Regions from separate parts of the Thauera sp. SDU_THAU2 genome, predicted to be linked through region 2. Evidence: riboswitches for the same ligand, from Rfam matches in the RefSeq annotation. Region 2 holds a riboswitch; each other region holds the start of a gene.
The links. Region 2 has a riboswitch for cobalamin ahead of bluB (5,6-dimethylbenzimidazole synthase). Riboswitches for the same ligand answer to the same signal wherever they lie in the genome.
Positions count from the first base shown of each region.

Region 1: another riboswitch for cobalamin. It lies ahead of AAFL97_RS23390 (TonB-dependent receptor plug domain-containing protein); the one in region 2 lies ahead of bluB (5,6-dimethylbenzimidazole synthase).
Region 3: another riboswitch for cobalamin. It lies ahead of AAFL97_RS12520 (ABC transporter substrate-binding protein); the one in region 2 lies ahead of bluB (5,6-dimethylbenzimidazole synthase).

Region 1 covers NZ_JBBWUN010000003.1:4,643,732-4,646,999, forward strand. Annotated here, with positions in the region: gene AAFL97_RS23390 (TonB-dependent receptor plug domain-containing protein) at 1-1,335, opposite strand, end outside; cobalamin riboswitch at 1,479-1,701, opposite strand; cobalamin riboswitch at 1,832-2,151, shown strand; gene AAFL97_RS23395 (TonB-dependent receptor) at 2,292-3,268, shown strand, end outside.
Region 2 covers NZ_JBBWUN010000003.1:3,085,949-3,089,216, reverse strand. Annotated here, with positions in the region: gene rnr (ribonuclease R) at 1-616, shown strand, start outside; gene rlmB (23S rRNA (guanosine(2251)-2'-O)-methyltransferase RlmB) at 609-1,373, shown strand; cobalamin riboswitch at 1,556-1,743, shown strand; gene bluB (5,6-dimethylbenzimidazole synthase) at 1,795-2,529, shown strand; gene AAFL97_RS16085 (nitrate- and nitrite sensing domain-containing protein) at 2,669-3,268, shown strand, end outside.
Region 3 covers NZ_JBBWUN010000003.1:2,370,238-2,373,505, reverse strand. Annotated here, with positions in the region: gene AAFL97_RS12525 (MFS transporter) at 1-1,159, shown strand, start outside; cobalamin riboswitch at 1,206-1,397, shown strand; gene AAFL97_RS12520 (ABC transporter substrate-binding protein) at 1,514-2,536, shown strand; gene AAFL97_RS12515 (FecCD family ABC transporter permease) at 2,533-3,268, shown strand, end outside.

The DNA of each region.
Region 1 (3,268 bases), 1.6 Mb from region 2:
CTGGTAGGCGGTGGGCAGCTTGAAGGCGGTGCCGATCTGGCCGCGCAAGGCCCACTGGTCGTCGAGCTGGTAGCGCGAACTGAGGTTCCACACCGTGGCGCTGCCGCCGCCGCTCATTTTCTCGTGGCGCACGCCGACGGCCGGTTGCCATTTCGGTGCGGATTCGAATACCGGACGGAACTGCACGTAGGCGCCATAGGCTTCGGCCTGGTGGTCATGGACTTCGGTGATGTCGTCGCGGGCACGGTAGCGCTGGCTGTCCACACCGAACACGAGTTCGTGCGCGCCGGGCAGCACGGCGGTGGCCTGGGCCTGCACGCCCCAGTCCTTGAAGCCCCAGTAGTCCTTGTCGTTGATCACGCTGATGCCGCCGCCCGGCAGGTTGTAGACGCGGGTGTAGTCGGTGTCCCACTTGTTGAAGTGGCCCTTGACGAAATAGCGGAAGCTGTCGTTCGGCGCATGCTCGAAGGTCGCCGTCAGGATGTGGTGGTCGCGGACGTTGCGCGTGTCACGGTTTTGCGTCGGCCGGGCGAAATCGAGATCGGCGTCGGTGTATTGGTAGAACAGCTCGGCGCGCGCATTGTTGCCGAAGTTCTGCGCCAGCTTGGCGCCGACCGTGGTGACTTCGTAGGCGCGCTTGCGCTTGGTCAGCGTCGCCGTGGTGTCGCTGCGGCGATAGGGCTCGTAGCCGTCGGATTCGTTGTGGCTGGCGAAGGCGAGGAACTCGAATGCGCCGAGGCCGTTCTCGAACACGCGCTCGACGCGGCCTTCGGCATTGATGCCGCCGAAAGTGTCCACGCCGATGCTGGCCTGGCCGGAATATTCGCTGCTCCGGGCGCGGCGGGTGACGATGTTGATGACGCCGGAAATGGCCTGGGTGCCGAAGAACAGGCTCTGCCCGCCCTTCAGCACTTCGATGCGCTCCACCGCGGCGGCCGGCAGCGTATCGATGTAGATGCCGCCGTACAGGCGGTTGTTGAGGCGCACGCCGTCGAGCAGGATCAGGGTGTCGTCGGTGCGGCCGCCGAGCAGCGACACCGCGGTGTAGTCGAAGGGGCCGTTCTTGGGCGCGATGAACAGGCCGGGCACGTACATCTGCAGCACCCGCGCCACGTCCGCGCTGGGGCCAGCGCGCTCGATCTGCTCGCGGGTGACGATTTCGGTCTTGCTGCCGAACTGGGCCAGTTCGGCGGTGGTGGTGGTCTCCACCGAGGGTGCCTCGATCACGACGCTGTTGAGCGTGACGGTGGGCGTCACGGCCCACAGCGGCTGGCACAAGGCCGCGCAGGAGAGCGCCAGCGCGGAGCGGAGGCCTTGAGGAATGGAAGTTTTCATGATGTGTCGCATCGCCTGCAAACGGCAAAAAAGTACGTGCAGACCGTGCGTCCCTGCGGCGACAGCAGACGATTGCGGCATGCGACGGAGAAAGCTTCTGCCGGCACGCGCACAAAAGACGGACAACCCACACCCCGGAGTTGGTACTTCTTCCTGATCCGGCCGGTCTTCTGGCTCGCCTTCGACCGATGCCACCGCCTTCCCGGGCAACTGAACGGCCCAGTGGCATGGATGGCGGCATCTGAAAGGTTTACAGCAGCGGGGGCTGCGCCGGGATGGCGAGGCTGACGAGCCTCGTGTACCGGACTTCCCGTTTCACCCGGCCACGCGGCTGCGCGGACGGACACCGGATCAAGTGGCGGCGAGCATACGCAATCGGATGTAGCGTCGCAAGCTTGTGCCTGCACTGCGAAACCCGGCTTGCCAGGCATCGGCGTCGCTGCCGTAGCGATATACTGCCCGTCGCGTCGATGTGGCTGCGCACCTGTGCGTGGCGCGATCGACGAGAACTACAGGTGCTGGGCATCCACCTTCGAGGGAGGTGCCTGGGTAAACGGGAACAAGGTGCGTGCGGCCGGAGCGATGATGGCTTCGGTGGCACAAGGCCTTGGCTGCCCCCGCAACGGTAAGCACATCGGGATTCACCCCGGCTCCGGCCGTCGAGCGATCGACGCCCGGGCCAGCCACTGATGCGCCACGTGGCTTCCGCCGAGGAAGCGCGCGAACGCATCGGGAAGGCGGTGAGTCCGGTATCCGGCGCTGTGCGCCCGGATACGCTGTGCGAGCCCGGAGACCGGCCTGTTGGCGTCGTGCATCCCGCGTCGGATGCGCGGCTTTTGGCAACAGACCGTCTGCGGGGAAGCAGGTGGTGGCTCCAGGTGGTCCGGATGTCGTGTGCATCGGGTGACGTGGTGTGCCGCTGCGCATGTCCGGACGGTCAGCACTGCGATCTGACCATGAAACTCACCAAATCTTGTGTTTCCCGCCGTAGCCCGGCGAAGCTTCGCCCGCTCCCCTTCGCCCTGCTGGCGGCATTCCTGTCCGCGCCCGCCGTGGCGCAGACCACCTTGGCACCGGTGGAGGTGACGGCCGTGCCCGACGGCAGCCTGGGCCTGAACCGGCCGTCCGCCACCGGCAGCCGCACCGGCCTGTCCGCGCAGGAGCTGCCAGCCAGCCTGGAGCAGATGGATGCCGACACGATGCGCCGGCGCGGCGACTTCGGCGTCGTCGAGGCCGTCACCCGCACGACCGGCCTGACTTCGCAGGGCACCGGCGGCAACGGCGGCCTGTCGTTTTCCGTGCGCGGTTTCGCGGGCGTGAATTCGGTTGGTGTCGCCGAAGACGGCGCGCGCATCGGCACCGCCGCCGGCACGATCAACTATCCCAACACCAGTTGGGGTTACGAGCGCATCGAAGTGCTGCGCGGCCCGGCTTCGATCGTCTCTGGCGCCGGCACGGCGGGCGCCGTCATCAACGCGGTGCGCAAGCAGCCCAGCCGCGAGCGTTCCACCGAACTGCTGCTGGGCCTGGGCCAGTACGACACCTACCGCCTGGGCTTGGGCGCCACCGGCCCCATCGGCGAGATCGCCAGCTATCGCGTCGACGTCTATGGCCACCAGTCGGATGCCAAGCGCGACCATGCGCGTTCGCACGGCGGCAAGCTCATGAGCACGCTGCGACTGCAGCCGTCGAGCGATCTGCGCTTCGAACTTCTGGCCGACTTCAGCGAGCAGAAGCCGGGGGACTACTGGGGCACGCCGGTCTACAACGGCAAGGTGATGAAGCATCTGCGCCACGAGAACTACAACGTCACCGACGGCGTCGTCCGCTACAAGGACACCCGCCTGCGCGCGCGGGCCGAATGGACGGCCAACGAGTGGCTGAGCATCCGCAACGAGGTCTATCACTTCGCTTCCGACCGGCACTGGAAGAA
Region 2 (3,268 bases):
GCAGGCAGCCGAAACTTCCGCTGTGGCCGAAGTTGCTGCTGCGTCCGTGCCGAAGCCTGTTGCTGCACCGAGGCGGCGTTCGCGCGCCAGCGCCTCCGCTACCCCGAAAGCAGTGGCGTCTCCTGCAGCCGAGGCGGAGGCCCGCCCGGCACCGGCCAAGGCCGCCCGCGCCGGGACCCGCGTGCTCGACGATATCCGGCAGAAGGTGGTCGACCAGGAGGCTGCGGCGGTCAAGCTGGCTGCCGAAGAGGCAGCGGCCATCAAGGCGCGCAAGACTGCCGCCGGCAAGGATGGCAAGGCGGAGAAGAAGAAGGAGAAGGCCGGCAAGAAGGACAAGGACGCTGCGGACAAGGGCAAGAAAGCCAAGGCAGTGAAGGCGAAGGCCAAGGCCGGCAAGGCCAAATCGGCCGAGAAGGCAGAGAAGAAGGCGAAGAAGGCCGGCAAGAAGGAGAAGGCGGAAAAGGCCGGGAAAGCGAAACCGGCCAAGCCGGCGAAGCTTGCCAAAGCGGCCAAGGCCGCGCCTGCAGCCGCTGCCGAGCCGGTAGAATCGCGCGCCTCGAAACCGGCCGCGCGTTCTGGCGGCAAGACCTCCGCGAAGGAAAAACGCCGTGCCTAAGACGACCGCAAACACGAACGCCAGCGCCGCCAGCCGGCTGATCTACGGTTTCCATGCCGTGTCGGCCAAGCTGCGGCATGCGCCGGACTCGGTGCTGGAAGTCCATCTATCGGCCGACCGCAAGGACGCACGGGTGAAGAAGTTCGTCGCCCAGGCCGAGGCTGCCGGCGTCCGCATGCTGTATTGCGAAGGCGACAAGCTCGATGCCATGGTCGGCACCCGCCGGCACCAGGGCGTAGTGGCGAAGGTCGATGCGACGCGGCGCGACATCAAGCTCGCCGACGTGCTCGACAGCCTGGAAGAGAACGCGCTGATCCTGGTGCTGGACGGCGTGCAGGATCCGCACAACCTCGGCGCCTGCCTGCGCGTCGCCGACGCGGCCGGTGCGCATGCGGTGGTCGCGCCCAAGGACCGCGCGGTCGGCCTCAACGCCACCGCGGTCAAGGTCGCCAGCGGTGCGGCCGACACCGTGCCCTACATCACCGTCACCAACCTGGCGCGCGCGCTGCGCGAGATGCAGGAGGCCGGCGTATGGGTGGTCGGTGCCGCCGGCGAGGCGGAGAAGTCGCTGTACGACATCGACCAGAAAGCGCCGGTGGCCTGGGTGCTGGGCGCCGAAGGCGACGGCCTGCGCCGGCTGACGCGCGAGACTTGCGACGAGCTGGCGCGGATTCCGATGCTCGGCAGCGTCGAGAGCCTGAACGTGTCGGTGGCGAGCGGCATCTGCCTGTTCGAGGCGCGCCGCCAGCGCGGATGAGCGGTGGCGGCCGTGGGGAGCCTGCGCTGCGGGAAGGTGGAACGGGCTGCGCGGAGCCGAGGGCGAAACTCATCACCCCCGGCGTGTGCCGCCGTCGATGGGTTTCGCCGCCTTCCACATCCGGCTCGCCGAGCGGTGGCAGCGTACCTTGCCAGCCGCAGCGCGATTCAATACGCTTCACGTCTTTCGAGCTTCGGGGTGCCCGCGCCTGCGCGGGAGAATCGGGAAAGCGGTGCAAATCCGCTGCGTGCCCAGCGCCGTGAAGGGGACCGTCCGGGCAAGGTTTGCCCAGCCACTGGCCTGCAAATGCCGGGAAGGCGCCCGGACGGGATGATCCTCAGCCGGAAGACCGGCCCCGGAAGCGTTCAACAGCCGTCTGGTCGGCGCGCTGTCCACTGCTTCACGACAAGGGGACGACTCCGTGAGCAGCCATGCGCAAACCATCCAGACCGATCCATCCTTCAGCGCTGCCGAGCGCGCCGCCGTCTACCGCGCGATCCATACCCGGCGCGACGTGCGCGGGCAGTTCCTGCCCGATCCCATTGCCGACGAGGTGCTGGCGCGCGTGCTGACCGCCGCCCATCACGCGCCTTCGGTCGGCTTCATGCAGCCCTGGGACTTCGTCATCGTGCGTTCGCGTCAGGTGCGCGAGCGGATCCATCGCGATTTCCTCGCCGCCCATGCCGAAGCCGAGCAGATGTTCGAGACCGGCAAGCGGGGCACGTACCGCAAGCTGAAGCTGGAAGGCATCCTTGAAGCGCCGCTCAACCTGTGCATCACCTGCGATCGCAGCCGCAACGGCCCGGTGGTGCTCGGCCGCACCCACATGCCGGAGATGGACATCTACAGCGCGGTCTGCGCGGTGCAGAACCTGTGGCTGGCGGCGCGTGCCGAAGGGCTGGGGGTGGGCTGGGTCAGCATCCTGCACCCGCAGGCGCTGCGCGAGACGCTCGGCATCCCGGACGGAATCGTGCCGATCGCCTATCTCTGCATCGGCCATGTCAGCCATTTCCATCAGCGCCCGGAGCTGGAGTCGGCCGGCTGGCTCAAGCGCATGCCGCTGACCGAGCTGCTGCATTTCGATCGTTGGCAGGGCGAGGCGGACGAAGCGGGCGAGCGTTTCGCCGACGCCGTCTCGCGCGTCATGCCGGCATAACCGGGCCACCATTCCGCTTTTTCGGCCTTCGCGCAGCCGCCGCTCGGTGTGGCGCGCACAGGCTTGCACGGCAATTGCTTGTTGCTGTGGCCACGGTCATTCCGGCCGAGGCCATGGCAACGAGGATTCCGGAGAGAGGATGAAGACGGCGCTCGCATTTCTGCTCGCAGCGCGCCGCTGCGAAATCGACGATCTCGAACGGCTCGCGCTCAGTTGCGAACTGGTGCAGGCGGTCAGTGAACTCGTCCACCAGCTCCAGCGGGAACGCGGCGCTTCCAACGTCTTTCTCGGCTCGGAAGGCGCCCGCTTCGGCCCCCAGCGCGAAGCGCAACTGCTTGCCAGCCGGGCCGCGGAGGCCGAGGTCCGGAGCTGGCTCAAGCGCCCGGAACTGGGCGGCGAGAAGTCGGGCGGCGCGGTGCATGGCGGCTCGCGCCTGCTGACGCGCATCGCGCTTGCGCTGCATGCGCTGGATGCCTTGCCCGGGCTGCGCGGCGACATTGCCGCCCGGCGCTGCCGGCCCGATGTGTCGACCGCGCGCTACAGCGAGATCATCGCGGCCTTGCTCGCGCTGGTGTTCGAGGCTGCCGACGTGGCGGTCGATCCCGGGGTTTCGCGGCTGCTGGTCGCGCTGTTCAACCTGATGCAGGGCAAGGAGTTCGCCGGCCAGGAGCGCGCGCTGGGCGCGGCGCTGTTCGCCGCGGGCCATCCGGCGCCCGAGCGCGTGCAGTCCATCCTGCAC
Region 3 (3,268 bases), 720 kb from region 2:
GGTCTTCAACATCGGCTTCTATGCCATCGTGCCCTTCCTGGCCCTGCACATGAGCCAGAACCTGGCGCTGGCGGGCTGGATGGTGGGCCTGGTGCTGGGGGTGCGGACCTTCTCGCAGCAGGGCATGTTCTTCATCGGCGGCACGCTGGCCGAGCGTTACGGCTGCCGCACGCTGATCCTGTGCGGCTGCGTGGTGCGCATCGCCGGCTATCTGTGCTTCGCCGCTGCCGATTCGGCGGCGATGCTGCTGCTCGGCGCCTGCCTCACCGGCATCGGCGGCGCGCTGTTCTCGCCCTGCATGGAGGCGCTGGCGGCGCGCATCGATGCGCAGCCTGACGGCAAGGGGCGCAACATCTTCGCCCAGTTCGCGGTGTATGGCGAAGTGGGCGCGGTGGCGGGGCCGCTGCTCGGCAGCCTGCTGTTCGACATCGGCTTCATGCAGATGGCGCTGGTCAGTGCCGGCGTGTTCCTGCTGGCGCTGCTGGTGCTGTGGTCGCGGCTGCCGGCGCTGAAGCCGGCTGCGCCGGGGGCGGGCGGCTGGGGTTGGCGCGAGCTGTTCGCCAACCGTCCTTTCCTGCTGTTCATGCTGTTCTACAGCAGCTATCTGCTGAGCTATAACCAGATGTACCTGGGCCTGCCGGTGGAGCTGGAGCGTTCGCAGGGCGGCGCGCGCGACATGGCCTGGCTGTTCGCGCTGGCCTCGGTGCTGGTGGTGAGCTGCCAGATGCCGCTGGCGGCGCTGTGCAAGCGCCTGCCGCCGCGGCTGCCGCTGGTGCTGGGTTTTGCGCTGCTGGCGGCGGCTTTCGTCAATCTGGCGCTGTGGTCGGCCATCCCGCCGCTGGCCGGCATCTGGCGCTTGCTGCCGGCAGTGCTGACGGTGGTATTGCTGACGGCCGGCCAGATGTGTGCGGTGCCGGTGGCGATGGCGCTGGTGCCGGTCTTCGCCCGCCGGCGCCTGCTGCCGGTGCATTACGGTGCGCTGGCCTCGGCCGGCGGGCTGATGGTGCTGTTCGGCAACATGCTGCTGGGCAAGCTGTTCGCCGGGATACCGGCCGAGCCGGGCGCCGGTGTGCTGGCCTGGAGCGTGGCGGCGGCCTTTCCGGCCTCGAGTACGCTGTATTTCGCCTTTGCCCGGGCCGCACTGCCCCGCCCGGCATGACGCCAGCACAGGACAGGACGATGATGCAATGCGCCAAATGCTCGGGCTATAATCGCGCCGCACCGGTTTCCGCAAGGAATTAATTGGGAATCCGCAAGGGCCGCATGGCCCCAAACGGAACTGCCCCCGCAACTGTAGGCGCCGAGCCTGCTCCACGATGCCACTGGCTTGCCCGGGAAGGCTGGAGCGAGGCGACGAAGCGCGAGTCAGGAGACCTGCCGGCCGCATCGTTGACCATAGACCGGCGGGGTGTCCGGGAAGGGCAATCCCGCGACGGCCTCGGCCTGTCCTCATCCGGGATGTGCTTTCCATGCTGCACACCGCCATGTATACGCCCAATTGGAGATCGCATCCATGGCACTGCCCAGCCTCGAAGTTTCCCGCCTTGCCGTTCTGTTCGCCGGCCTCGGCCTGTCCGCCGCCGCCTTCGCCGCGCCGACCCAGTACCCGCTCACCGTCGAGAACTGCGGCCAGCAACTGAAGTTCGCCAAGGCGCCGACCAAGGCCGTGACCATCGGCCAGGGCGGTACGGAAGCCTTCTACGCGCTGGGCCTGGGCGACAAGCTGGTCGGCACCTCGCTGTGGTTCAACTCGGTATCGCCGGAATTCGCCGAACAGAATGCCAAGGTCGAGCGCCTGGCCGACAACGACCCGAGCTTCGAGGCGGTGCTCGGCAAGCGTCCCGAACTGGTTGCCGTGCAGTTCGAGTGGATGGTCGGCCCGCAAGGCGTGGTCGGCACCCGCGAGCAGTTCCATGACGTGAACATCCCGACCTACATCCTGCCGTCCGACTGCGAAGGCAAGGACAACCTGGTCGGCGCCGACGGCACCCGCCTGCAGCCTTTCGACATCGCCAGTGTTTACAAGGGCGTGCAGCAGCTCGCGCAGATCTTCGACGTGCAGGCGCGCGGCGAAGAGCTGGTGAACAGCTACAAGGCCCGTGTCGCCGCTGCCCAGGAAAAGGCGCGCGCGAACGGTGCGGACAAGCTGTCGGCGGTGTTCTGGTTCTCCAGCGCCGACCTCGAGATCGACCCCTATGTGGCTGGCCGCAAGGGCGTCGCCGACTACATGCTGGCCTCGCTGGGCATCCGCAACGTCATCGAGTCCAACGAGGAATGGCCGACCGTGGGCTGGGAAACCATCGCCAAGGCCAACCCGGACATCCTGATCATCGCGCGCATGGATCGCCGCCGCTTCCCGGCCGACGACCATGAGAAGAAGCTCGAATTCCTCAAGTCCGACCCGGTGACGCGCAACATGGAAGCGGTCAAGCACAAGCGCATCGTCATCATGGACGCCGATGCCATGCAGGCCAGCACCCGCATGGTCGCCGGCATCGAGCAACTGGCCGAGGAAGCCGCCAGGATCAAGCGATGAGCCGTGCCGGCCATTCCCTGGTCGTGCCCGTTTTCGGGCACGGCCTGTGGGTTGTTCCGCTGCTGTGCCTGGCGGTGGCCGCCGGCGTGGCGATCGGCGAGACGCCGATCAGCCTGCCGGTGATCGGCCAGGTGCTGGCGAACAAGCTGTGGGAGGCCGGTTATGTGCTCGACCCGATCGACGAGGGCATCGTCTGGAACTACCGCCTGACGCGCACCATCGTCGCCGCCGCCTGTGGCGCGGGGCTGGCTATTTCGGGCCTGATCCTGCAGTCGCTGCTGCGCAACCCGCTGGCCGAACCCTATCTGCTGGGCATCTCGGCCGGTGCGTCGACCGGTGCGGTGCTGGTCACGCTCGCCGGCATCGGCGCCGGCGCGATCTCGCTGTCGATGGGCGCTTTCGTCGGTGCCATCGCCGCCTTCCTGCTGGTGGCGATGCTGGCGCATTCGGCGCGCGGTGGCACCGGTGGCGGCCAGATCATCCTCGCCGGCATCGCCGGCTCGCAGCTGTTCAATGCGCTCACCGCCTTCCTGATCACCAAGTCGGCGAGCGCCGAGCAGGCGCGCGGCATCATGTTCTGGCTACTGGGCAATCTCAGCGGCGTGCGCTGGCATTCGGTCACGCTGGCGGTGCCGGTGGTGCTGGTCGGCCTGCTGGTCTGCATCTGGCATCGCCGTTCGCTGGACGCCTTCACCTTCGGCGCCGACTCGGCCGCCAGCCTCGGCATTCCGG